3 linked regions of the Aminivibrio sp. genome follow. The protein of the gene in region 2 interacts with the protein of the main gene of each other region in a pairwise test. Links are inferred from orthologs where the notes say so. Each region holds a gene or a part of one and is shown on either strand. Other genes may lie near its edges. The genes, in order: JMJ95_RS10065, JMJ95_RS11310 and JMJ95_RS13600.

What was found.
Region 1: the proteins of JMJ95_RS11310 (region 2) and JMJ95_RS10065 interact in binary tests that used the Escherichia coli proteins (3 or more experiments, as listed by UniProt). The link is inferred for Aminivibrio sp. from one-to-one orthologs.
Region 3: the proteins of JMJ95_RS11310 (region 2) and JMJ95_RS13600 interact in binary tests that used the Escherichia coli proteins (3 or more experiments, as listed by UniProt). The link is inferred for Aminivibrio sp. from one-to-one orthologs.

Annotation. Positions count from the first base shown.
Region 1 is NZ_JAESIH010000059.1:88,990-99,731, reverse strand. The notes cover bases 3,217-6,129. They hold JMJ95_RS10065 (chemotaxis protein CheW), read right to left. Parts: upstream 4,949-6,129; coding sequence 4,484-4,948; downstream 3,217-4,483. Other genes in these bases: JMJ95_RS10060 (methyl-accepting chemotaxis protein), read right to left, coding at 5,007-6,129; JMJ95_RS10070 (cupin domain-containing protein), read left to right, coding at 3,978-4,424; JMJ95_RS10075 (bifunctional 4-hydroxy-2-oxoglutarate aldolase/2-dehydro-3-deoxy-phosphogluconate aldolase), read right to left, coding at 3,217-3,740. In the rest of the region: JMJ95_RS10090 (M20 family metallopeptidase), read left to right, coding at 1-53; formate dehydrogenase accessory sulfurtransferase FdhD, read left to right, coding at 40-1,275; JMJ95_RS10080 (sugar kinase), read left to right, coding at 1,669-2,700; more of JMJ95_RS10075, read right to left, coding at 2,778-3,216; more of JMJ95_RS10060, read right to left, coding at 6,130-7,136; JMJ95_RS10055 (hypothetical protein), read left to right, coding at 7,383-9,050; JMJ95_RS10050 (hypothetical protein), read left to right, coding at 9,047-9,604; JMJ95_RS10045 (polysaccharide deacetylase family protein), read right to left, coding at 9,679-10,335; JMJ95_RS10040 (GntR family transcriptional regulator), read left to right, coding at 10,538-10,742. UniProt on the Escherichia coli protein: Involved in the transmission of sensory signals from the chemoreceptors to the flagellar motors. It physically bridges CheA to the MCPs (methyl-accepting chemotaxis proteins) to allow regulated phosphotransfer to CheY and CheB.
Region 2 is NZ_JAESIH010000065.1:1,682-12,436, forward strand. What follows is about bases 218-3,143. They hold JMJ95_RS11310 (methyl-accepting chemotaxis protein), read right to left. Parts: upstream 2,790-3,143; coding sequence 645-2,789; downstream 218-644. Other genes in these bases: JMJ95_RS11305 (FadR/GntR family transcriptional regulator), read left to right, coding at 218-602. In the rest of the region: more of JMJ95_RS11305, read left to right, coding at 1-217; JMJ95_RS11315 (glycerate kinase), read right to left, coding at 3,539-4,804; JMJ95_RS11320 (four-carbon acid sugar kinase family protein), read right to left, coding at 4,824-6,113; JMJ95_RS11325 (2-keto-3-deoxygluconate permease), read right to left, coding at 6,212-7,201; JMJ95_RS11330 (UxaA family hydrolase), read right to left, coding at 7,247-8,404; JMJ95_RS11335 (UxaA family hydrolase), read right to left, coding at 8,401-8,727; larA (nickel-dependent lactate racemase), read right to left, coding at 8,803-10,086; JMJ95_RS11345 (hypothetical protein), read right to left, coding at 10,340-10,755. UniProt on the Escherichia coli protein: Receptor for the attractant L-aspartate and related amino and dicarboxylic acids. Tar also mediates taxis to the attractant maltose via an interaction with the periplasmic maltose binding protein. Tar mediates taxis away from the repellents cobalt and nickel.
Region 3 is NZ_JAESIH010000089.1:916-6,203, forward strand. What follows is about bases 1,790-4,705. They hold JMJ95_RS13600 (chemotaxis protein CheA), read right to left. Parts: upstream 4,328-4,705; coding sequence 2,252-4,327; downstream 1,790-2,251. Other genes in these bases: JMJ95_RS13595 (chemotaxis protein CheC), read right to left, coding at 1,790-2,232; JMJ95_RS13605 (chemotaxis response regulator protein-glutamate methylesterase), read right to left, coding at 4,359-4,705. Outside these bases: JMJ95_RS13585 (hypothetical protein), read right to left, coding at 1-1,083; JMJ95_RS13590 (chemotaxis protein CheD), read right to left, coding at 1,108-1,602; more of JMJ95_RS13595, read right to left, coding at 1,606-1,789; more of JMJ95_RS13605, read right to left, coding at 4,706-5,288. UniProt on the Escherichia coli protein: Involved in the transmission of sensory signals from the chemoreceptors to the flagellar motors. CheA is autophosphorylated; it can transfer its phosphate group to either CheB or CheY.

The sequences.
Region 1 (10,742 bases), on a different replicon or contig from region 2:
GTTTCGCCCTCCTTCTGGGCATCCTGGAGAGGGTTCCGAATGCCGTTTTCTAGTGTTCCTCCCCTCCGGGGCGTTATCAGGGCCGTCTGCACGGCCCCGGCAAAGGGAATGCAGAAGAAAGACCGGGGAGAGGGACGGCTGGTCCCCGGAAAGGGACTGGAAGGGGACGGCCACTTCGGATTCGCCCACCGGCAGGTGAGCCTGCTGGACGAAGGCGATATCAAGATCATGAAACAGTCCATCCCCACCCTCTTCCACGGCGCCTTCGCCGAAAACCTGGTCACGGAAGGCATCGACCTCAAGTCCCTGGTCCTCGGCGATCTTCTCAGGATCGGAACGGCCCTCCTCAGGGTGACCCAGATCGGAAAGGAGTGCCACTCTCGGTGCGCCATCTACGAGGCCGCCGGTGACTGCATCATGCCCAGGCTGGGCATCTTCTGCGAGGTTCTGACCGAGGGACCGGTCAGGGTGGGGGACACCGTGGAATTTGTCCCCGAGGAACTGCCCGAACGCCTCGTCCGCCGAGAAATCACCCGCATCGCCGGCGGGAAGGGGGAAACGGTGACGGACAGCATGCTCAGGGAGGCCAGGGTCACCCTGGTACTCGACGGAGAGAAGCAGGTGACCGCCCTCTGCTCCCCCGGGGAAGAGCGGTACTGGGCGGTGGGGCACCTGAAGTGCCGGAGGCTCATCGACGGCCGGGAGGACATCGCCAGCCTTGAAATCCTCCCGGGGGAGGTCCGGGTGGCCCGGAAGAAGATGACCGCCGGGCTTCCCCTCCTGCAGCGTATCCTCTCGTCCTCCCCCTCGGCCATCCCGGAGGAAAGAACGGGCCAGGGTCTGGGGTCCGTGGAATCCGCGGACTGGTCCATCCCGGCCTCCGTCCTGCAGGACGGGGCGGACTGGCTTGGGGAGGCCCCTGTCTTCCGTGCCGCGGGAGGTACCCATGCGGCAGCCCTCATTCACCGGACGGGAAACCGGCTCTTCCTCACCGAGGATATCGGGCGGCACAATGCCGTGGACAAGGCCGTGGGGTGGGCCGTGCTCCATGCCGTTCCCCTTGGGGAGACCGCCCTGGTAGTTTCCGGACGCCTGCCCGAGGACATGGTCCACAAGGCGGTGGGGGCGGGAATACACGTCCTCGGCAGCGTCTCCGCCGCCATCGCCGAGGGTGCCGAAGCGGCGGAACGGGGAGGAATCACTCTCGTTGGATTCATCCGGAACGGGGGTATGAACGTCTACACCCGGCCCGACAGGGTGGTACCGGACGCCTGACATGGGGCCCCTGCAGGGGCCCCCTAAATCCGCACCTCAGCGGGGAGTGTCACCGGGGAACGCTTGGGCGGGGGGTGCAGATTGTCGTCCTTGACAACTGCCCAAGCGAGTCCCACGGCTCCCTGCGTTCGCCGGTTGCCTGCTTGTGAAACCGACATCCGTGTCGGTTTCTCTCACCTCAGGCGCCCTCCCCCAGGGGATAATCTCTTCGCCCCTGGGGAGGGCGAATTCACCTTATGCCCGGCGACACTCCCTCTGCCTGAAAAATGAGCGGATTTAGGGGCCCTTTTCTTTATTGACAAGGGACCGAAAAGGCGATAGTGTATTTTTGATCCATTCACAGAACCGGTGTTTTAACAAACGAAACAATTATTGTTCAAGGAGGTCGATACAATGTCCCGTTTTGTCACATTCGGAGAAATCATGCTTCGGCTTACTCCTCCCGATCACGAGATCCTCTTCCAGACCAACAACCTGGTGGCCACCTTCGGCGGAGCCGAGGCCAACGTGGCTGTCTCCCTGGCCAACTACGGCGAGAACGTCTCCTACGTCACCGCCGCCCCTTCGAACCCCGTGGGCGACGCCATGGTGAAGGAGATGCGCTCCTTCGGCATCGATACCAGCTTCATCGCCCGCAAGGGAGAGCGGCTCGGCATCTATTTCACCGAGACCGGTTCGTCCATGCGCCCCTCGAAGGTGCTCTACGACCGCTCCGGGTCATCCATCGCCGAAGTGAAACCCGGCGACTTCGATTGGGACAGAATCCTGGACGGAGCCACCTGGTTCCACACCACCGGCATCACCCCCTCCCTGGCCGAGGGGACGGCGGCAGTGGCCCTCGAGGCCGTGAAAGCATGTAAGGCGAAGGGCATCACCGTGTCCTGCGACCTCAACTACCGCAAAAAGCTCTGGAAGTGGGGCAAGACTGCGAAAGAAGTCATGACCGAGTTCGCCAAATACGTGGACGTCACCATCGCCAACGAGGAGGACTGCCAGAAGTGCCTCGGCATCGAAATCGACGTTGACGTCGCCTCCGGTGAGCTTGACGTGTCCAAGTACAGGGTCCTCGCCGAAAAGGTCATGGCCTCCTACCCCAACATGAAGTACCTCGCCGTGAGCCTACGGGAGAGCGTGAGCGCCGACTGGAACGGCTGGTCCGCGGTTCTGGCCGACAACAAGGGGAATTTCTTCACCAGCAAGAAGTACGAGATCCGGGATATCGTAGACCGCATCGGCGGCGGAGACTCCTTCGGCTCAGGGCTCATCTGGGGGCTGAACAACCTGAAGACCCCCCAGGAGGCCCTTGAGTTCGCCGTGGCGGCTTCGGCCCTCAAGCACACCATCTACGGCGACTTCAACAGGGTCTCGAAGGAGGATGTGCTCAACCTGGCGGGCGGTGATGCCTCGGGAAGGGTCCAGCGGTAAAGAAAAGAAAACGGGTTCGGAATGTAAGAGCGGGGGAGGCCCTTCAAGGGCCTCCCCCGTGTCGTTTCCGCGAAAGGCTACTTCTGCAGCAGGTGGAAGATAAACCCGCCCACGTGCAGGTCCAGGTAGATTGCCGCAGTTCTGCCGTCCTTTTTCTTCTCCGTCTCGGGAAGGGATCCTATGCCCTTTGACTTCAGGAAGGCGAGGGCCCGGGCCACGTCGTTGCAGGAAACGGCCGCGTGCCCCTTCTCGCCGAGGTAAGGCGACTTCATGAACTCGAAGGCCTTTCCGGCGAAGACGGAGCTGTTGCCGTCCTTCACGGCCATGCCGAAAAGGGAGGCTATCTTTGCGGCGCCGGCGGCGGCCTCTTCGCCGTCCGGGCAATTCACTCCGAGATGGGCGAGCTCGAAACCATGCATGGTATAAACCGCCTCCCGGGTAATCCGGGTGATCTCGTCGAACCGCCCCGCCGCCACCATTTCCGGCTTCACCATCCAGCTTCCTCCCACCGCGAGGATTTTGTTGAAGGAAAGGTAGGAAAGCATGTTCTTCGTGTCGATGCCGCCGGTGGGAATGAACTTCACGGAGCCGTAGGGGGCGCTCATGGCCTTGAGCATGGGAAGGCCGCCGGACTGCTCGGCAGGGAAGAACTTTACCACCTTGAGGCCCCGCTCGAGGGCCATCTCGATCTGGGAGGGGCTGTTTATCCCCGGAGTGATGGGGATGTGGTTTTCCACGCAGTAGTCCACCACGGAGGGGTTGAACCCCGGGGTGACGATGAACTTCGCTCCTGCGTCCACCGCCCGCCTGACCTGTTCCTTCGTGAGAACCGTCCCGGCACCGACCAGGAGCTCCGGAAGCTCCTTCGAAAGAGTCCCGATGGACTCTTCGGCGGCGTCGGTACGGAAGGTCACCTCCGCTATGGGGAGGTCTCCTTCCAGAAGGGCCCTGCCCAGAGGAACGGCGTCCTCCGCCCTGTCGAGCTTCACCACGGGAACGATGCCCAGTTCGCCTATGCGCTGCAGTATGTTGTTATCCATGAGATGATTGTCTCCTTTCCGTAATGGAAATCCCCACCAAGGATAGACAATAGGGCTTCCTCCCGTCAAGGGCTCTTTTCGCTGAATAAAACAATGTTTCGTAAGAAAAGCTTTGATTGACCGATATTCCCCGGAGTGATACAGTGTTTCCCAAAGAACCGCAGAGGCAAGGCAATGACTCCTCGAGGATACGGAGAAGCACGTTTTTTGCCGCGTCCCCACCGGGGGTGATATGTGATGGTCGGCATGATCGGGCGGAACGCCTGGTTTTCAGCCATGGGAGTATTCCGTGAATTTCCGGAGTTTCTCCGGACCGCCGTTCCGGACGATCCTGCCGTGACGGCGGTGGTTTCCAGGGAACAGATTGCTCCTCTGGTGGGGGACAACGGGCTTTTTCGGGTGTACCCTCTCTTTCCCTCCGACGGCAGCGTCCCATTCGACATGTTTGCCGTGGAAATGGAGCGGGGCGCCTTTTCCTTTTCGGAATCCCACGACCCGGGCACGGTGGAGTACATCCATGTGTTCGAAGGTCTGATCACCGTGAAGACGGGGCAGGAGGAATACTGTCTATCCTCCGGGGACTCCCTCCGCCACAGGGCGGACAGGCCCCATTCCTTCCATAACTCCGGAGGGGGGATGGCGACCTTGTGTATCCTGGCCTACTACCCCGACAGAAAGGACTGAAAACGGGGGCCGGATTCTACCGGCCCCCGTTTTTTTGAACTGCGGGTTTCTTTCCCGGCCTATTCCACAGCCTGGGCGAGAACGGCCTTCTCTTCCACGGAGAAGATCCTGTCCAGGTCGAGGACGATGATCAGGCGGTTCTCCACCTTTGCGATACCCCGGATGAAATCGGCGGACACGTCTCCCGCCACGATGGGAGGCGTGGGCTCGATGGATTCATCGGGAATGCGAAGAATTTCCGACACGCCGTCAACCAGAACGCCGATGTTCTGCTCCGCCATGTTCACAACGATGATGCGCCTGGCCGATTCTTCAACGGAACTGGAGTTTGCCACCCTGAACCGTTTGCACAGGTCCACGATGGGAACGATCCGCCCCCTGAGGTTCACGATACCCTCCACAAAATCCATAGTCCGGGGAATCGCGGTGATGTTCTGAAGCCGGACGATCTCCCTCACCCGTGATATGTCAATGCCGAACTCTTCCTTGCCGAGCCTGAAGACCACAAGCTGCTGCTCCGCCATACCTGTTCCTCCTTTTTATCTCCCGGTCAGCCGCCGGCAAATTCCGGGAAAAGAACCGTCATTCCGCCGGTGCAAGCCCTTTTTCCTCTTCCTCGACCCTGAACCGGGCGGCGGACTTCTGCATCTCTTCCGACAGGCTCACAAGCTCTTCGGCGGCCTTCGCGATGGACTCCGTCACCCGCCCCTGCTCTTCCATGGACCGGTTGATGTTCTCCATCTGCTCGCTGATGTCCGCTGTCGCACGGGCCACGTGATCCATGCCCGCCGTCATCTCCTCGGCGCTCGCTGACTGCTCTTCCATGGTCGCCGCTATGGACTGCACGTTCTCCGTGATGGACCCCACACGGGCGATCACACCGTCGATGACGGCCTTCGTCTCTCCGGCGCGGGCTACGAGCTCCCGGATCTTCTCCGCGCTTCCCTTCTGGTCCGCCAGGGCCTTGTCCGTCTTGCCCGAAATCTCCCCGATGACCTTGCCCACCTGGGTCGCCGCTCGGTTCGACTCTTCCGCGAGCTTCCGCACTTCCTCCGCCACCACCGCGAAGCCCCGTCCCGCCTCTCCGGCTCGGGCTGCCTCGATGGCCGCATTCAGCGCAAGAAGGTTCGTCTGGTCGGCTATCTGGGTGATGGTGTTCACGAATCCCGTGATGCCCGACACCGACTTCGCAAGCTCCGTCACCGCCGCGCTGACCTGGCTGCCCGCACCGGAGACGTCCTCTATCAGGGAGGCCATTTCGTCCAGGGCCTTGCCCCCCTTCTCCGCCGCCATGGAGATTTCCTGGGCCTGTTCCCCCGATTCGGCGGCGGCCTTCGCCCCAGCCTGAGACGCGCTCGCCACTTCCTCCACTCCGGCGTTGGCCTCCTCGATGGCGCTCGCAGTGTCGTGGGTGTTCTTCGCCACCTTGCCCACAAGGCCGATCACTTCCTGCACCGAGGCGCTGCTCTGCTCTGACGCTGCGCTCATGTCCTCAGCCCGGGAGAGCACCCTGGAGGCGCTTTCGAGGATTTTCCTGACCGTCTCGGCGGTCCCGGAGATCATCCGGTTCACCGCGTCGGCTACGTTCCGGATCTCTTCGATTGACGTGTCCGCCTCTATGGAGGCGGTGAGGTCGCCGGTCTCGGCCACGTACCGGGCCCGCTCGGCCACCGCCTGGAGGGGCCGGGCGAGGCTCCGGGAGAAAAGAATGACCACGATGGAGGCCACCACGAGGACACCCACTATGCCGATGTAGACCGCCCGGCGCATGGCTCTTTCGGCGGAGAGGGATTCCGCCGTGGTCGCTGTGGCGGCGGCGATGTACCCGTTGTTGAGGCGCTGGAAGGCCATGCTCTTCTCCTCGCCCTCGTAGACATAGGAGAAACGGCCGTTCTCCTGCGTCAGGAACTGGTCGGCGAAGGGGGCAATGGATCCCCCCGACACCTCCCGGATGGTGGGACCGTCAAATTTCTGGGTGGGGTGGTAGAGGAACCGGAGCTCCCGGTTCATGAGGATGGGATACCCCGTATTGTAGATCCTGACGTCTTTCAGCGTTTCCCTGACAAAGCTGAAATCGAAGGAAATTCCCACCACGGCTGCCGTCTGGTCTCCCATCTTCACCGGCATGGTGTAGAACACCTCGTCGAAGCCTTCTTCCGACTTCCTGATGTCTCCCCAATATTCCTGCCCCGTGTCGAGAGGGCTCCAGAACCAGGCAGCGGCCGGGTTTTTCCTGTCGATGAGGTCCGCAGCCCCCAACCCCACGGAGTCCATGTAAACAAAGAGGGATTTTTCGTCGGCTCTCCGGAACCCCACCACGAATACGTTCTTTGTGCCGAAATGTTCCGGGTTGAAGACGATAAACAGGCTTCTGGCGTGGGGAGACTGCACGCCCAGGTCGTTGATGAACTTCCCGTTCTGGGCGCCGAACTGGCGGACCACCACCTCGCCTACGTCAGGGTTGAGCATTTGGGGGGTGAAGCGGGTAGTGACGAGGGCCGACAGCGCCTGGAGCATGCCCTGGAAGCGGTTGAATGTGGCGTCCAGTTCGTGGGCGAGCCCGTGGGCCATGGACTTCTCGTAATCATCCACCACGGCGTTTAAGCCGCCGCTCCCGGCGTTTATAGCGTAAAACCCGATGCCTCCCACCGAAAGAACCAGAAGGGAGAGCACAACGAGAAGAATGCGGGCGCCAAGTCGGTTCAGTTTCACAGCTCCATCCCCTTTACTAGGATTATTGTAAAAAAACGTTTCTCCGAGAATTGTACCCTTTCTTCTACCGGGGAACAAGGCCCTAAATCCGCACCTCAGCCGGGAACGTCACCGCTGGGGTGCGGATTTAGGGCCTCAATTTGTAGTGGCGCTATTTCTTTCTTTACGATACCATTGAAGCAGTTTTTCCGCTATAGGGAACGGAAAGACTCATTCCTGCCCTTTATGAAGGGAAGTTGACAATTTATGAAACAACTTTTCGAAAAAATGAATTTTATCCTGGACGGCGGAGTTCTGGTGCTTCTTTCGGAATATCTTGCCGGACACACCTCCCGGGGATTGATAACCCGTCCGGAAGGGAATGACCTGGAGGTGCTCGACGCTTTCGGCGCGCCCATGAACAGCCTGTTCCTCCAGGGAGCGGCGGACTCCCTCGGCTCAGCCTTCCCGTCCTCTCCCCTCCGGACATCCTTCGAGGTTCTCTCCGCGCCCCTTTCGGGGGAATGGCCCTGGGCCCTCCGGCTCAGGGGAATGGGGTGGTGCTTTTACATCCTCCTGGGGGAGGAGCCGGCACCGCACATTATGGAGGAGATGCCCTCCTTCGCCGGCCTCATCAACCTGTGGCAGCTCCACCAGAAGACCGCCGGCGTGGAGGAGCGGCTCTCCCGGCTGGCCTACATGGTCCTGGCCACAAAGAACACCCTCGCCTCCATATTCGAACCCATGGGTGTCAACTACTTCGGCGCCTTCCTCCACGACGTGGTACAGGAAAGCCTCTTCCCTTCCCGGTTTTCCCTGCTGCTCGACGACGGAGAAACCCTGTCGCTCCTCGAAGGGGATGAGATGCCCCTGCCTCCGAGGAAGGGAATTTTCTCCAGGAACATTCTCTCTCCCGTCCCGGTGAGGGTGGAGCCCCAGCAGCGGGAATTCCTGGGAGACAGCGTTTTCGACTCCCTGGCCGGCGACTGGTCCGCCGTTCTCCCCATCCCCGGAGGGGCTTTCCGTCTCTTCTGCTTCCTCAAATGGGAGAAGATCCCCGGCGAAGAAGCCTTCAACTTCATGGAACTTCTCGGGAACGTGGCCTCCAAGGCCCTCTCCCTCGGAAGCCTCAGGGAAGAACGGGAACGGAACATCTCGGAGCTTACCCGCCGGGCCTTCCTTCTCAACGCCCTCCACGAGGCAGCGCTGAATTTTATGGAACAGACCTCCAAGGAGGACCTCCTGCTCCAGATACTGGACATCTTCACCGAGATGGCCCAGGCTCCCCGGTCCCTTCTCGTAGCATGGCAGCCCGCCGCCGGGGGATATGTCCACTTCGCCTCAATGAAGGAGGGCCTCCTGGAGAAAAAAGGCACCTTCGCCGGTTTTCCCGTGGGGCTTCTCGAAGGAGAACGGCAGGGATCCTTCTCCCTGGAAGAGTCGAAACGGCTCTTCACCTTCATGAAGGTGCCTGCCCTCTCGTCGGTGGAAGGCCTTGACGGCATGGACCGGATCTTCCCCCTCCTGGACGGGGACAGGATGATCGCCTTCGTGGCGGTGTCCGCCCCCCTCGCCGGAACGGCCATCATGGACCTGCCGACCCTGGAGAACCTCGCCCGCACGGCGTCGGTGGCCCTGCGGAAGAGCGAATGGGACTCCGCCCACCTGGCCGCGGGAAAATACCTGAACATTGCCGCCCTCGCCGACTGGGAGACCGCCAGGGCCCGGGACGAGATCAGGGCAGAAGGAGGGATTCCCGTGGTCCTGAACGGCCCTGCGGGAATTGACGTTTCTTCCGGGCAGGAGCGGCTGTGCCGCCTGGTGATCCGTTCGGAATGCTTCACCCGCTGCATATCGGAATCCGGAGCCGCGGACCTTGAAATCCTGTTCTCCCCGTCGGAAGGGTGGACCATGGAGAAGGAGGAAATATCATGAAGAACACGTTTGCAGTCCTGATCGTACTGGCTGTCCTGCTCTGCATCGTCCCGGCAGGGGCGGATGCCGGCCTCCCTGGGGGTCCCGTCCCCGATATGGAAAGGGAGGAGACCCCTGAAGGAATTACCTTCATCACCGCATACAGCGCCAGGGGATCCCGGTCCGAGGCCCGGCATCATTACATCGAGATCGAGGGATTCCTCGTGCCTGACGTGTTTTCCCGTCTGAAATACAAGGACTTCCCTTTCGAGTTTATCTCGAGACAGAATCACTGGGGAGACGACGGATACGTCCTTGCCGGGGAGCTGGTCGTGCCCGAATCGCCCTCAGCGGTGGCGGAAGAGCAGCTTGAAAAGGGGTGGTACGAAGGTCCGGAGCGCCTCTCAGGAACCCCGGGGAACTGGGTCTGGGGCACCTGGGAAGGGGGCTCCCTCTTCGCGGCCCCGGAAAAGCTCGCCGAGGCGGCGAAGGAACTGAAACTCCCCCTGCTTCCCAGGGATGGATCTCCCTTCCAGGAGCTCATCCTGCCCCGGCCTGTGGAAAAAGAGCGCTGACAGAACGGGGAGCGTCCCGGGAAGAAGCCCTGAAGGCTTTGGAGGAGACGCTCAAGGAGAAAAAATAGGTGCTCCTACCGGGTGATGTCCTCCACGGTGACGAAGGAAAAGCCCTTTTTCCTGTAGCCGTCGATGATCCCGGGAAGGGCTTCTATGGTGGGGCGCACTCCCACATGAAGCAGCAGGATGTCGCCGGGAGCGGCCTTCGCCAGCACTTTCCGGGTAAGCTCCTGGGCGGTGAGGCTGCCTGTGTAGTCCCCGGGATTGTTGGTCCACAGCACGATCCGCAGCCCCTCTCCGGCGGCCTGTTCCACGACGAAGGAGTTGAGCTGCCCTCCGGGAGGTCGGGCCGACCGTGGTTTTTTCCCGAGGATCGATTCGATTGCCTCGCTGCAGAGCCGCCATTCCCGGTACACATTCTCCGGGGGAAGGGTGGTGAGGTTGTTGTGGTAGTAGGTGTGGTCCCCCACCACGTGGCCGCCGCCCGCCATGGCCCGGACCAGGTGGGGGTATTCCGTCGCGTATCGGCCCACCACGAAGAAGGTGGCCCTCACGCCCTTTTCCCTCAGTATGTCCAGCAGGGGTTCCACGTACCCCGGCCGGGGCCCGTCGTCGAAAGTAATGGCTACAGTCCGGCCCTTCCCTTTTTCAAGAGGCGGCAGGGCTGAAGCTGCGGCCGCCCCGGAGGCCAGGCAGGCCAGCAACGCCCAGAGGACAATGTTTCTCTTCATTTTTCTTTTCCCAGCTCCCGATTCCGTCTGTGCAACGGCGCGGATCATAGCAAATTTTCCCTGCTTCCGCCACGGCAAAAGAGCGGACTTATCTTGACAAAAGAACGGGACACTTCTAAGATACTAACATATCAGTCTTTACGCGCTTGCGTCAGTCGCGCGCATTTTCCGCCGGATAACCTCCGGGAAAGGGACGTTGCCAATGCTCTCCTATTGCGATATGAGCGAGATCAAGGACGGAGTGACGCGGCAGGTGTACCTGACCCTGCGGAGGGACATACTGAACTGGCGCCTCCTCCCCGGGAAGCGGCTCAGCGAGAAGGATATCGCCGGCCGGATGAACATAAGCAAGACCCCCGTCCGCGAAGCATTCATCAAACTTCAGGAAGAGGGGCTCCTCGAAATCC
Region 2 (10,755 bases):
CCCTCGGCCTGCTGGAGATCAGGGACAGGCAGGGAATCTTCCTCGCCGAGGGAAACCCGGACGAGATCAGGAGAGTTCTCGGCCGGGCCCAGGTGTGGCCCATGGAAGCGCTCTCCCAGGTCATGGAGGTGCGGCAGCTCCTGGACCCCGGCGCCGCCGCGCTGGCAGCCCTGCGGCGGAAGGAGCGGGACCTGGAGAAAATGGACGAATGCATCTCCATGCTCGAAAAAATCCACAAAGAGCAGGATCCTCACGAGGCCCCTCTCGGAGCCTACTGGAACACAGTCCTCCACGCCACCATCTTCAAGGCAACGGGGAACACCCTCCTTTTCAGGCTCTACGAATCTCTCCTCGAGATGTCCGAAAAGGGAATTTCCGCCATGAGGATGGAAGTCCTCGATTCGGCGGCCCCGGATAGAACGGAGAAAATTCTCGAGCAGCACAGAGATCTCGTGTCGGCCATCCGGGATCAAGACCTCCTCCGTGCCCGGGAGGCCGCCAGGCTCCACCTGAAGTTCACCATCGACACTCTCGTGGAACTGAGCAGGGTCACACCGCTTTCCAACTTTTTCGCCCAGAGAATGGATTCTGTCCTGAAGTAAACTGAAGCGGCGGACCTGTACAAACCGGTCCGCCGCTTCAGTTTACTCGGTCGGGACGAGCCCCGCAGCTTCCCCTTCCGGCCCCTTTTCCGGCTCCCCTTCTTTCGACAGGATGAACCGGGACAGGAGCTTCCGCATGCGCTCGGCCCTGTCCGCCATGACCGACGCTTCCCTGGCCACCCCCTCCGACGCCGATGCCGTCTCCGCCGAGGCTCCCCGGATGGCATCCACCCTCTGGACTACGTCGATGGTGGCATTGGAGAGCTGGTCGATAGCCCCGGCCATTTCCTCGCTTGCGGAAGCCTGGGACCTTGAAAGCCCTGCGATGTGGGCGATTGCTTCCTCGATCCCGGCGATTTCGCCAAGCACGCCGGACAGCCTGCCCTGGGCGTCCGCCGCTTCGGCCACGGTGGACTGCATCACCCTGCCGGTCTCTTCGGTCACATCCATGGATTCCCGGGCATTTCCGTGGAGGGTGGTGATGAGGGCCGCCACTTCCCGGGCCGCCTTGCTGGAGTCTTCGGCGAGCTTCCGCACCTCGTCGGCCACCACGGCGAATCCGCGGCCCGCTTCCCCGGCCCGGGCTGCCTCTATGGCGGCGTTCAGCGCCAGGAGGTTCGTCTGGTCGGCGATGGAGGTGATTACCGTGACAAAACCGGAGATTTCCTCTACGGAATCTGCGAGGGCCCGGATCTTCTCCATGTTCGTTCCGGACTTCCCCCCGACGGCGCGCACTTCCCGGATGACTTCCTCCACTCTTTCAACCGCTTCCTTCGCCATGGCCGCCGTCTGGTTCGCCGCAGCCGCGCAGTCGGACGAAGCCTTGGCCGCCGCCTGGGCGCCCGCAGCCATTTCCTCCACACCGGCATTCGACTCCTCGAGGGCGGCGGAGTTGCTCTCGGAGATGGAGGCCACCTGCTCGAGGGAACCCCTCACTTCCTCCACCGAGGCGTTGGTCTCCTGTGAAAGGGCTGCGAGGGTTTCCGCTCCCCTGGCCACCTCTTCTGCCGCAGCCACGATCTCCCTCACGGCTTCAGCCTGGCTCGTCGTCATCCTGGCCAGCGCGTCGGCCAGCGCGCCTATCTCGTCAGCCGAATCATACTGAAAATCATCCCTCGCCACGGTCAGGTCGCCGTTCCCCGCCCGCTCGGCCAGGCTCACGGCCCTGCCGAGAGGACGGGTGATCATGCGGGTGATGATCACCGCCACCACCATTCCGACAAGAACGGCGATAAAAACGGAAAGGAGGAGCATGTTCGAGACGCTCCGGGCCTGGTCGGTCACCACTCCCGATATTTCAAGCGTTCTGTCGACGCTGAACTTCATCACGTCTCCCGCCGCCGCAAGGACAGCTTCCCCAGCGGCGGTGCGTTCTTGGCCCAGGTTCTCGAGGTTTGCCCAGGCCATTGAAAAGTCGTCGAGGGCCTGCTCGTACTCTTCCGCGTCTTTCGTCGCTTTTTCGAGGTTCCTGATCAGTTTTTCCTCAAAGGCGGTCTTCCTGACTTCGGACAGAATGTCGCGAACGTCCTTGAGTTCCTTTTTCGCCTGGCCGATCATCTCCGTTTTTTTGTTCGCTATGGCAGTAAGGGTCACGTATTCCGCCCTGTGGACGGCCTCCACCAGCGTGTCGAGAAGGGCAATGTTCTCAAGCCTGGCGGGCGCGTTGCCCCGGGAGACGGGGTCGTTCAGATCTTTTTCCATGGCGTCCTTTTCATCATACAGCAGGTCGTAGGCAATCTTTCGCATGGATTCTCCCGACTCGGCTGCCTTCCTTCTCTGGGCGGCCATAGAGGCGATCATCTTCTGAGATTCCTCAAGCAGTCTCCGGTATTCGGCAACCTGCTCGCCGGATTTCTTCACGCCTTCGGCAAGACGTTCAAGGCCGGGATGGGCTGAGGCATGCTCCCAGGCTTTCTTCAGAATCCCGTCAAGGGCCTCGAAATCCCCGAGGGCTGCCTGGAGGTCCCGATAGCTGTCCGCCAGGACGTAGGTGCGGATGTGGAGCATGAGGCTCTGAACAATGTTCTCAATTTCATTGGAAAGTTCGATTCCGGGGACGTACCGCTGTTCGAGAGTGCCCACCTCGGATATCACGTTGTCCATATTGCGCCAGGCAAACCACCCGGCCGCGGAAAAAATGACGAGCACAGCTGCGAATCCGGCAGTGAGCTTTGTTCCTATTTTCATGTTCTTCAGCAAACGTCTCACCTCGAAGAAGAAGGATGGCGGAAGGACCCTTTTCCCCCGCGCCGGGGGCGCCCCGGGGCTTTCCGGAATGACAAAGACTATATCATGAATCACTCTTGTCCAAAATAGGAATTTGAGAAGAGTCACCGACCACCGCCATGGACAAGCAAGACGGAGGAGATCACGAAAAAGCGCCCAGGTGCCGGGCCCGACCGGGACGAACGGGCCGTGATCCGCGTCGCGCTCGACGTCAGCGCACAGAAAGAGCTCGAAGAGGAGATTCTCCTTAAACGAGACCCTAAATCCGCAGGCAGAGGGAGTGTCGCCGGGCACAGCGCCCGGGGGAGAGAAACCGACACGGATGTCGGTTTCACAAGCAGGCAACCGGCGAACGCAGGGAGCCGTGTTGATCGCTTGGGCAGTTGTCAAGGACGACAATCTGCACCCCCCGCCCAAGCGTTCCCCGGTGACACTCCCTCTGCCTGAAAAACCTGCGGATTTAGGGAGACACAACCCTATCGACGGGATCTCGAACAGGACATATTTCAACAGGCCTTCCTCTTCTCCCTCGTAGAGGCACAGAGAACGGGAGCGACGCCGGCCTTTCCGCAGGCAAGGCCGACGGGGAGGCGACTGCTGCAGATTCCAGGGAAAAGCCCGACAGGCAGTCTCTCCCCGGCGACTGCAAGAGAAAATCATACGAGGCCCCCAAAAGAAGGGGGCCTCGTTCCGTCTTTCGCAGTGAGCGGCTATCTGCAGAGCACAATGGTGAGGTCGTTCACGTTGGTTCCGGTCGGCCCCGTTTTGACAAGGCCGCCGCAGGCGTCGAGCGCATGGTAGGAGTCGTTGTCGGCGAGCAGCGCCTCCGCGTCGAGCCCAAGGTCGGCAAGTCTACCGATCGTCCCGCCGTCCACAACGCCTCCCGCCGCGTCCGTCGGTCCGTCGGTGCCGTCGGAACCGACGGAGATCACAACCGTATCCGCAAGCCCCTTGATGCCGAACGCCGCGGCCAGGGCCATCTCCTGGTTCCGTCCGCCCTTTCCCTTCCCTTTGAGCCGGACGATCGTCTCCCCGCCGAGGAGCAGGGCGCACGGCGGCGACGCCGGATTCCCGGACAACCGGATCTCCTTCGCCATGGCGGCGATGAAGGCCCCCGCCTCGCGTGCCTCGCAGTTCAGCATCGTCGTCAGCAGGAGCGGCGTATACCCGAGGGCGGCGGCCTCGCGCTCCGCAGCTTTACAGAGCGCCGTCACGCTCCCGGTGATGACCGTTGTGACATTTGTAAGCGATTTCGGGGTCTCCTTCTCCAAAGCCTCTTGAAGCACCGTGCTCAGCGATAGCCCGTACTTTTCGACGATCCTCGACGCATCGGCGCTCGTCGAACCGTCAGGATACGCCGGTCCGGAGGCGATGCTGTCGAGCCTGTCGCCAAGGACGTCCGAGAGTACCACCGAAAAGACGTGCGCCGGAGCGACGAACTGGGCGAAACGCCCTCCTTTCACCGAAGAAAGCCGTTTCCGTATCGTATTGATCTCGACGATGTCCGCGCCGCATGCAAGCAGCTGGTCGGTCACTCCGACCAGATCATCGAGGGTTATCCCCTCCCTCGGCTTCTCGAAGAGGGCCGAACCCCCACCGGAGACGAGGAAAAGCACCGTATCCTCTGCTGAGAGCCCGCTGACCCTTTCGAGCGCACGGGCTGTGCCCTTAATCGTGTTCTCGTCCGGAAACGGGTGTCCCGCCTCAAAAATCTCGATACCCTTTATCGGGCCGTTGCTGTGCCCGTACTTCGTCACGACGACGCCTCCGTCCAGCCGGTCTCCCAGTGTGTCAGCGGCGGCCTTCGCCATCCGCCACGCCGCTTTGCCGATGGCCGTGAGCACGATCCTCCCTCCGGACCTCGCACGGGCTGAAAAAGCCTCACCGCGCAGCGCCGCCTCCACAGCGTTTTCCGGGAGCACGGCCTCTATGGCCTTCTGTGCAATTTTCAAGGCATCCTGACGAACATCCGTCATTCATTCTCCTCCTCCGTTTTTATTTCGCGTCCGTCAGTACGGAGAAACACTCCGCCATCGTCCGTTCACCGCCGAACGCGCCGGCCTTTGTAACCACGGGAAGGCCGTGGTATTCTCCTCCCCTGAGGCGGACGAGCGGAATTCCAGGCTCAATCTCCTTCACAAGGTCGGTCCCCCCGGCTCCCAGCGCCCAGACGATCCAGATGGCGACTTCCCCTCCGGTGATAAACATCCCGGAGACGCGAGCAGACTTCAGGACCGACGGAACAACAGCGGCGAGACTCCGGCAGATTGTTTCGGACGCATTGGCGTTCCGCCCCTCCTCGATCTGCTCTTCGTCCAGCGATGACGCCAGAAGGACGCTCCTGCCGCTCCGAAGCAATCCCGAGACGGTATGGGAGAGGCGCCGCTCCTCGGAGGCGACGTCGTGCAGCAGCGCACGGATATTCACCAGAACAGGAGCGACGTCCTTCTCCTGCAGAAGCGTCCGTGCCTGGAGGGCGCTCCTCGGGCTCATGCTCCCGACCACGAAAAACGCCGGACTGCTTCGGCTCACCAGGGCCTCGGCCATCCCTGCCGACCCCACCCAGAGGATGTCCTCGGGCGGCAGCGCGGCGCACATGCCATTCACAATCAGCTCAAGATCGCCGTCCGTCTCGACGTCGAAGGAGTACGAGCCGGCGTTGCCTGCAGCCCTCAGAATCTCCGGAATCTCCCCTGCCCGGATTTCGGCGAGCGAGACGTTCCGGACCTCGAGCGAACCGCCGCCGCGCAGCGTTTCCTGCAGTGACGAGGTAGTCACCGGCTTCCGCGGATCCTTCCCCATCTCGGTATCGGCCACGGGAATTCCGTCGAGGAGCAGCAGACCTTCCCGCACGGTGCGTTTATTTCTGGGGTAGGCCGGGGTGAACGCTGTCACGGAAAAGCCGAGCGTCTCCCGCAAGACGGCTGTTTCGGCGGCTATGTTGCCTCGCAGCGTCGAGTCGACCTTCTTGTAGATCACTCTCTTCCCTCGCAGAGGCAGCAGGTATTCCGCCACCGTCTTCAAACAGGCGACCGCCTCCTGAGCGGGAATGTTCCGCGACTCGGTATCCACGACGACGACTCTCTCGCCCTCAATCGTGGAGAGCGCCGAAGGATCCAGGATCACCGAAGCGTCGTACCCCGCCTTCAGGAACTGAATTCCAGTGTCGTTCGAACCGGTGAAGTCATCGGCGACGACGATATACCGTGCATTCATATGTCTCCCCCCGTTTCTTTCCTTGCGGTTGTACGACATGCCGTCGGCGGTGCGGACTGCGGCCGGCATGATTTCGTCGATCTCCTCGGCGGCGAAGAGACCACTCTCTCTCCGCCGCACGGGTTGAGCCCGGCAACCGCGACGCAGGGCGGACCGGTTCGCTGAAATCAGTTGCCTTCTTCTTTAGCGACGTTGTTGTGCTGCTTGCAGATCCTGCTGAGGAAGTCGACCAGCAGCGGACAGAGGATCGCGGTGATGACAATCGACGCACCGACCTGCACCGTCGCCGCAGCCGCGTACGGGGCCCATGTCGGATCGACGGCCGCTATCGCCGCAGGCGTTCCGGCGGCGTTGCCTGCCGTTGTGCCGATACTCGCGCCGACCGCATCGCTCCGCTTCTCTCTCGACGGGATGAGGTACTTATAGGCAAAGAAGCCGCCTATTCCCGTGACGAGCAGGGTCATAAGGCCGAGCGCGATGCCGGGGATTCCGGCCTTCGCGATATCCATCAGGTTGAGCCCCGCTCCGAGCGGGAAAGAGAAGAAGGGGATGGAGAGCATGACACCCGGGGCGAGGAATTCCCGCATGTCCTCGTCGAGATTGCCAAGGATCATACCGATGACGATCGGGACGACAACCGCCACCATCGCGATGATGGGTATGTTGGCCAACCCTGTCATCCCCATGGCCACCATGGTGAAGAAGGGACCGTCGTTCGTGGAGATGATGGCCACGGCGCCGATGTCGGAGGCGTCACCGTACTTCTGGGCGAGCGCGGTGTAGAGGCCACCGTTCGAGTTCGCCATGGCTGCGATGAGGGCGAGGGGGGTAAGACCGAAAAGAGAAGCCTCCGGCCCCATGAGCTTCCCCACGACAAGCCCTATCGAAATGCCAAGAAGGATCTTGACGGTGTTCAGCACGAACCCCTTCCAGAGAGCGACCCCGGCCGTCTTGATCGTGATCTGCGCGCCGCTGCAGAAGAGGAGCACTGCGATGAGAGGGAGCGCTCCTTGTTTAAAGAGCGCGGTGGTAAAACTGCCGATCATGAGCGACTTCGGGGCAAAAGTGTTCACAATTGCGCCGAGAAGCAGGAAGACCACCATGAGTCCGCCGGGCACCTTCTGTATCGTCTTGAGAATCGGAACTTTACCGCCCATAGTATGCACCTTCCTTTTAAAAAGTCATTTGGGATAGGAGCCTCTTCAAAAAGTCGACGTCAGTTTGTAGATACCGAACTCCATGTGTTTCAACGCTTCCGCTTTGGTGAGTTTTCCATTGCAGGTCTGCAGGATCTCCGCGAAGACGCGCTCCCCCACCTCCGGTATGGATTCGACGCCGTCGATGATCGTCCCCGCGTTGATGTCGATATTCTCCTCCATCATGACGTAGGTCTTGGGATTGCCCGTGATCTTGATCACCGGGGCAAGGGGGAAGCCGGTCGGCGAGCCGCGCCCCGTAGTGAAAATCACTATCTGGGAGCCTCCTGCGACCATGCCGGTGATGGATTCGATATCCTGTCCCGGCGTGTCCATGACATAGAGCCCCTTGCCCGGAGGTCGTACGCCATACTCCAGCACACCTTCGAGCGGGCTGGAACCCCCCTTGTAGATGCATCCGAGCGACTTCTCCTCGATGGTGGTCAGCCCTCCCCGGATGTTGCCCGGCGTGGGCTGGCTTCCCCGCATGTCGACGCCCATAGCGTTCGCCTTCGCCTCACAGGCGCGGACGATCTCCAAGAGCTTGTCCGCCACCTCCTTCGAGACGGCTCTGCGGGCAAGGATATGCTCCGCGCCGATGAGCTCCGTAGTCTCCGAGAGGATGGACGTTCCTCCCAAGCCTATCACCTTGTCCGACACATAGCCGTGTACCGGGTTCGCCGCGAGTCCCGACGTCGTGTCCGAACCGCCGCACTCCAGCGCGAGCACCAGCTCCGAGACGTCCGCCTCCTCGCGGGTCATCATCGCCACTTCTTGGCTGATCGAACGGGCTATGCGGAGCCCCTGCTCCTGCGCCTTGAGCGTGCCGCCGCACTCCTGAATGACCAGTGACTCCACCCGCTTGCCGGACTTTGCAATCTCCTTGTGGAGACGCTCCGCCTGCACGCTTTCGCACCCCAGCCCGATCACCAACACCGCCGCTACGTTGGGGTTCGTCCCAAGACCGGCAAGGGTCCGGGCGGTGACTTCAAGATCCGGACCTATCTGGGCGCACCCGTGCTGGTTCGGAAGCGCTATCGCCCCTTCCACTTGTTCCGCGATTCGGGCCGCGACCGTCGAGGCGCACACTGACGCGGGGATGACCGCAATGTGGTTTCGGATTCCCACACGTCCGTCCGGACGGACATACCCCATAAACTTCATGATGTTTGGCCTCCTTTCGCGGATGTTCTCCCTGCGGCCAGATCACCCCGTCCTCGGAGACTTTCGAGATTGTGCACATGGACATGGGCGCCGGCTCTGATAGGTTCGGTAGCGCGGCCGATCACCTCGCCGTATTTCAGCACATCCCCTCCCTCAGGAATGTCAACGAGCGCAAATTTGTGTCCGAAGGGTATGGCGTCTACCAGCTTCATGGTCTTCATGCGTCCGTTGCACTCGAAAGACACATCGTTCCCGGCGCTCAGATCCGTGAGCGCCGTGGCGACACTGTCCTTGTCATGTGTCATAAGGGCTTCCCGTTTCAAACAACCTCCCCCCTCCCCCTGCAGGATAAAAAAACTACCTCTCGTTTTTTACTGACGCGCGTCCACCTCCTCTTCTCAGGAAGAGAACGCATCAACAATCACTGCCACGCCGTCCGGGATGACGGTGACCGATGCGTCCGGTTTCCGGAGAATCCGCTCCGCCATCGACAAGGCCTCCTCCAGAGACGGGGCCCACTGCATGTTGAGATACTCCACCATCTCCTTGGGGGCTGAGGTCACCATGATCACGGTAAAATCCATCAGTACTCTGGCGAATATCTGGATCTGCCACTGATCCGGCTCCGTCTGATTTCTCCCCCTCGCCATGATCATCTCCATGATCCCCTTCGGCGTCGGAATCGTCTCGAACGTCCGGTAGAAGGCCTCGCCGCCGTGCCCGTCGCTGCATTCGGCGGCGACGATGATAACGCCTCCCTTCCTGCACGACGCCTCGCCGGCGGTCATGCTCTTCACCGCCTGGTAGAGATTCTGGTCCAGAGGATACCCTGCGTTGCTCGTGATGACAATGTCGGCGGGAACGGCCTTGACCCTGCCGTACTTGGCGACGAACTCGCACCCCTTCTCGTGCGCCGCTTCCATGTCGCCGCTGAAGGCCGCCACGATATGCTTCTCCGCGTCGATGACCACGTTGCAGACGAACGCCAGCCCGACCTTGCGGGCAGCAAAGACCATATCGATGTGGATGGGGTTGCCCTCGAGGATTCCGGTTCTGGCCCTTTCGTGCGCGATAAACTCCGCGCAGTGGTTCGCCATCACCGTTGTGTAGCTCGCCACGCCGGGGAGTACGCTCTTGCGGCCACCTGAGAAACCGGCGAAGAAGTGCGGCTCAATGAACCCCTCCGCGACAAGCAGGTCCGCCTCGACTGCCAGTTTATTGAGTATCAAATCGCCTCCGGAAGGAAGGGTCCCTACGTGAACGAGGCTCGTATCGTCATGGCTGTCGTGGACCACAATGCGTTCGTTCTTCACGATCTCGGGACCGTACTTCTTCAGGAGCTCCTCCGGGGTGGTAGCCCGGTGGCCTCCGGTAGAGACCAGGATAGTGATTTGTGCATCGGGGTTTCCCGCCCGCACCTCTTCGAGAAGGAGAGGCATGATAATGGCGCTTGGGACGGGGCGCGTATGGTCGCTTGAGATGATCACGACGTTCTCTTTCCCCTTCGCGAGGTCTCGCAGACGAGGGGATCCGATCGGGTTGTCGAGGGATTTTCTGACGATTTCGCGCTCCGGCGCATCGGCTTTCAGTTCATGAAGACTCGAAACGAGAACCGCTTTCAGACGGCTGTCAGGTATATCGCAGGAAAGAGTCGATGTTCCGTAAGGAATGGATACTCTCATAATCTTCCGCCTCCTTAGGTAATAGTTGTTACGCGCCGCCACACCGCAGACTGACGACTGATATTCCATGTCGCTTTAAGAAACTCCTGAACAAGAACTGATCCGGCGTCCGACAGCTGAACCTTGACGGCTGAGCTCGTTTCCTGTGTTCTTTTCACCCCATATTCCCGCTCTATGGCCGGCCTTTTGCGTCTTTCAGCGTTATTTCCTGTTTTTGACGGTCTTGTGCCTGTTTTTGAATACACTAAATACACTACGTCCCGCGCGACGCCGGGAGGCCCCTTCTGACCATGTACAAGTTCGGCAGGGCAAAGAGCACGGAGGCGAAGTTCATGTTCTTCGCCAGGCCCCTGTATCCGCCTTCGAAAAGCCGACTATCCTTTTCGCGACAAGAAAGAGGCACTCCCCGCTGCTTCCCGTTTTCGGGCAGCAGGCGGTTCGTTTCTTTTTCTTCTTCGGTGAGCTTTCTGTTTTGGGTTCCCTTCGTCCGGATCAGGTCCAGCGTCCGGGGCACCTTTTTCACGATTTCTTTCGTCTTGCCCATGGAGGCCGAGTCGCCGTAAACAGCCTTTTCGGGCCTTGGGATAGAAGGGCTCGATAAGGGGATAGAGTTTCTTCCAGGGAACGACCCGTCCATTTCCGCGAGGAATTTTCCCCGCTTCGCGAATT
Region 3 (5,288 bases), on a different replicon or contig from region 2:
CACAGCAAAGGGAGCGTTCTTTCCCAGGATCTTCGCCGCCGCCTTGTCGCCCGTTTTGAGCTTCAGGTCCGTTCCCGCACTCAGCACCCCCTCGATGCCCTCGCTGATGTGAAGCTTCACGAGAAGCCGGCTGCTCGGCAGCCTTTCCACCGAGAGGACGGGAAAGGCGGGACGTTCACCGGAACGCTCGAATACTTTGGAAATTATGGCGGACATGCCGCCCGTCTTTTCGAGCTCCACCTCGACGACGTCGCCTCTTTTGAGGTCGGAAACCGCCTTGCCGTGAACGGGGTCAAGGACGGGCCTGCAGGGCACCTGGACCGTACCGAGAGATCCCAGGACGGAAGGATCGTTCTCGTCTTCCCGGACCGGGGCTTCCTTCGGCTTTTCGTCCACGGTAATCCCGCCGGCTTCGAGCCGTGCCTTGTTGAAGATTTCCGTCTCGAGGTTATAGACGAGATCGTAATGGACGATTTCAGAGAAGGCTTCGCCGAGAGCGGAGAGTATTTCTTCCTTCGCGCTTTCGGACTGAAAGAGTTTGTTGACCGCGGTGGGAGTAAAGACTGCCTTCGCAGCCTTGAGCATGCGGGTATAGAGGGTCCGTTCCGGAGTGCCGCCTATGGTGGAAATGGCCGTTCTGACCGACTCCCAGCCGGCGCCGATGTCGAAGGTTTCCGGAAGGCTTTTTCCGCTGACCCAGAAACTTTCGTCCAGGATCTCGCCGGTGTTTCCCCTGGCCACAAAGCACAGGGCGCCGCCGAGCTCCCCCCTCTTCCGGGCATCGAACCGCACCTTGACGGCGATATACTCCGGCGTCAGCGTCCTGACCAGGGCCAGTATCTTCGACGGATCCCCAGAGGTGCTCCGGAGGATGACTTCAAGGGCCTCCCGGGAGCAGGAGAAGATGGAACACAACTCGTCCGCAGTCTCCTTCGGCAGGGCATCCAGCAGCGACGGGAGAGGAGTCTCTTGGGGAGTCTCCGGTCCACCGGCACCACGCCCTCCGCCGTCAGGCGCCGCGGCGGAAGAGAGATCGGTTTCGTCTCGCAGGTCTTCCCGAACTTCATTCCGTTCCTGTTCCATGGTTCCTCCTGTCAGCACGAAGTTTTAGATTTCCGCCGTTCCCTTTCCCAGTACCTTTACCGTGAGCATCCATGTTTTCGTGGAAAATTCCACGGTCCTTCCCTTGTTCCCTCCCGTGTCCATGGCGGCAATGGGAATTCCGTGCTGTTTGAGCAGCGCCTCCGTCTCTTTGGCATTCCTGCTGCCCACGGCGAGAAAATCGGTCTGGGCGCCGGGAAGGGTGAACATCTGGGATCCGCCGGCCATCTTGGCCTTCAGGCGGGACCGGACGGCTCCCTTGCGGCAGACCTCGGCGATCAGGGCGGGAACGGCCGTATCGGCAAATTTTCCCGGCTTTTCGAGTGCCTTCAGGCCGGCGCCGCGGCTGTCGGGAAGCATGATATGGACCATGCCCGCCACTTTCGCGGTCTGGTCGAAGAGCACAAGCCCGATACACGAACCCAGCCCGAGCGTCACAAGGGACTCGGGAGCTGATACGACCACCATATCGGCCATCCCGACGTGATGTACCTTGTCCATTCGTCAAAGCACCTGCAGCTTTCCGAGGAGAATTTCCAGGGACCCGGGATCCGGGAGCATGATCACTTTTCCCGAGATGCCCCCTTCCACATTCTCCACTTTCAGCGCCGTGTCCACGATCAGGGCGTGTTCCCCGGACTGGCCGAATATAGAGGCCACCACGTCGAGTATGGAGCCGAGCATGTCGTGGGCGACGCCGGGAACGGAAATGCTGTGGGTTCCACCGATGAGAACGTTGATGGCGTTCAGGAAGGAGCTGAGGATGATGTTGCCCACTTCCGTCAGCGCACTGTCCCGCATCCCTTCGGGCATGTCGCCGGGCTCCATGCCGCCCGTTTGGTGGCTGATGAGAAGATCGACGAGCTTCCTGCCGTCGTCCTCTTCCTGGATGAAGATGAGGCTGCAGGTGAACTCCCCCTCGGACCGGACGAACACCGCCGACATCATGGTGAGGGGGTCGCCGTAATATTCCGCCAGATCATAGATGGACACCAGTTCCGCCCTGGGGACATCCATGTCCACTGGTCGGGCGAGCATGACGGAAAGCGCCGTGGCGGCGTTCCCGGCGCCGATGTTGCCCACTTCCCGCATCGCATCGAGCTGAAGGTGGCTGAAATTTGCGAGATCCATGAAATGGCGGCTCCTTTCCCTATCTGCCGTACAGGCCGGCCACGTCAAGAATGAGCGCCACGTTACCGTCACCGAGGATGGTGGCCCCGGCGATCCCCCGGATCTTCGACAGGAAGCGGCCGAGGGACTTGATGACGATATCCTGCTGGCCGATGAGTTCGTCCACGATGAAGCCGATCCGCGTCTTCCCCGTTTTCCCCGTCTTCACCACCACCACGGGATACTCGTCGCTCTCCTCTTCCCCGCTCCTGGAGGTGCCCAGCATTTCGGCAAGGTCGCACAGGGTGAGCACGTCACCCCGGAGGAGGGTGGCGGGAGTTCCGTGGACGGTCTTCACGTTTTCCTTCTTCACGAGAATCGTCTCTTCCACGTTCTCCAGGGGCAGGGCGTAGGTTTCGTCCCCCACCTTGATGAGGAGGGCGAGAACGATGGCGAGGGTGAGGGGCAGGCGGACGAAGACCCTTGTACCGACCCCCACTTCCGTGGAAACGTCGAACTGGCCGCCGAGGGACTCCACCTTCGTCTTCACGGCGTCCATGCCCACTCCCCGCCCCGAGACGTCAGTGATCTTTTCCGCCATGCTGAAGCCGGGGAGGAAGATGAGGTTCACCACTTCCTCGTCGGACATGGCCGCCGATTCCTCTTCTGTAATGGTGCCGTTTGCCAGGGCCTTCGCCCTGACCTTGGAGGCATCGATGCCTTTCCCGTCGTCGGTCACCTCGATGATGACGCCGCTGCCCTCCTGGTAGGCGGAAATCCGGATGAGTCCCTTTTCCGGCTTGCCCGCCTTTTTCCGTTCCGCAGGGGTCTCGACGCCGTGGTCGATGGAATTCCGTATGACATGCACCATGGGGTCTCCGATCTCGTCGATGACCGTCCGGTCGAGTTCGGTCTCCTGCCCCTCCATTACCAGTTCGACCTCCTTGCCGAGGGTCTTGGAAAGATCCCGCACGAGGCGGGGGAACCGTTCGAAGATGAAGGACACGGGTACCATGCGGAGCTTGGTCACAAGCTCCTGGATGTCCCCGGAAATTCTCCCGAGCTGCGAAAGGGGCTCGTCAAACTCACGGAGATGGGCCTCCTGGACCAGGCGCTCGATCCTCGCCCGTCCGATCACGAGCTCTCCCACCAGGTTCATGAGCTTGTCCAGCCGCCCGATGTCGACACGAACCGTCTGGTTGGTTTTTTTGGCAGCCTCGGATTTTCGCTGCGGTCGGGCAGGAGCGGGAGGAACGCTCCCGCCGGAGGGAGGAGCCTTCTCTTTCCTGCCGGCTCCCGCGGGAGGAGTTTCCTCTTCCGGCAGCTTGACGGTTTCCCGGGCCGCCGCGAAAACCGCACTGTCGCGGCTGACCTCCCGGACGTCAGCGCCGGCCACTTCGCTGATCCTCGCCACGGCCTCCCGGACCTGCTCAAGGGAACGGGACGTGGCGGCATATACTATAAATTCGTGGTCGAATTCCTCGTTTTCCAGGGCTTCCACCGGAGGCACCGTCTTGATGATGTCTCCCATTTCATCGAGCCGGCTCACCACCATGTAGGCCCGGGCGGCTTTCAGCAGGCAGTCCGGAGAAAGGGACACCCGGACCTCGTATACATTCAGCCCCAGGCTTGAGGCCTCGGAGATCCACTGCAGCTCCTGCACGGAGAACTCTTTTTCCTCTCCCGGAGAAGGGCCTTCCTCCGGTTTTTTTTCGGCCGTCTGCACATCTTTCGCCGCGTTTTTCATGGCGGACACGAGGTCTTCGGTTTCGACCGAACCATCCCCGCCGCCGTTCCGGATGGAATCCACCATGGACTGGAGGGTGTCCAGGGATCTGAAGAGGAGGTCGATATCCTTCGCCTTGAGGCTGTATGTTCCCCTGCGGACCGAATCCAGCATGTCCTCCATGGCGTGGGTGAGCGAAGCCATCTTGTCGAATCCCATGGTGGACGACATGCCTTTGAGGGTGTGGGCCGACCGGAAGATCTCAGCGATGTTGTCCATGTCCGTCTGGTCCTTTTCAACGGCGAGGATGAGATCGTCGAGGTGTTTCAAATTGTCTCCCGCCTCGTCGAGAAACGCCCCAAGATACTGGCTCATATCCATATTCGTCATGGCTGATCATCTCCGGCTTCGTAAAGTCTGTTCATTCTCTCACGCTTCGGATCATGGCTTCAGGTATGGAATACAGGGGGAGAAGCTCGTCCACTACCCCGAGCTCCACCGCCGACTTCGGCATGCCGTACACAATGCAGGTTTCCTGGGACTCGGCGATGATCCTGGCGCCTTTCGATCTCAGGGCTGCCGCCCCGTCGGCGCCGTCTCTTCCCATTCCCGTGAGGATCACGCCGACGGCCCTGCCTCCCAGCTCATCGGCCACGCTCAGAAACATGATGTTCGCCGACGGCTTCACCGAGAGCAGGGGCGGGGCGTCGGACAGGCCGCAGATCAGCCGGCCCGCCTGGTTCCGCCTCACTATCATATGATACCCCCCTGGAGCGACTACGGCTAGTCCCGGTCTCAAATCCATCCCTTCAGCCCCTTCGGCCACATCAAGCTCCGACATGGCGTCAAGCCGTTTCGCGAAGGACAGGGTGAAATCCTTCGGCATATGCTGTACGATGACGATGGGCACAGGAAAATTTCCGGGGATCCGGGAAACGATCTGCTGCAGGGCCCGCGGCCCCCCTGTGGAGGCGGCGATGGCAAGGATCTCCGGTCGGCCCGCCCGGGGCGGTAACGATGGCTGAAGCCGGGGCCTCTCCGGCCGCAGTACGGGCGAGGACGTCAAGGGACGGGTTTCTTTTCTTTCCCTGCCCCCAACCCTGGCGGTACTGGCCGCTATGACCTTGGCCACAAGATCGGCGGAGACATCTCTCATGTTGAGAGAGATCGACCCCGACGGCTTGGCCACGAAGTCCACAGCTCCCTCCGAAAGGGCTCGCAGGGTAATCTGAGCCCCCTCCCGGGTCAGGCTGCTCACCATGATGACGGGAAGGGGGTTCCGTTTCATGATCTCTTCAAGGGTGGAGAGCCCGTCTTTCCTCGGCATCTCCACATCGAGGGTGACCACGTC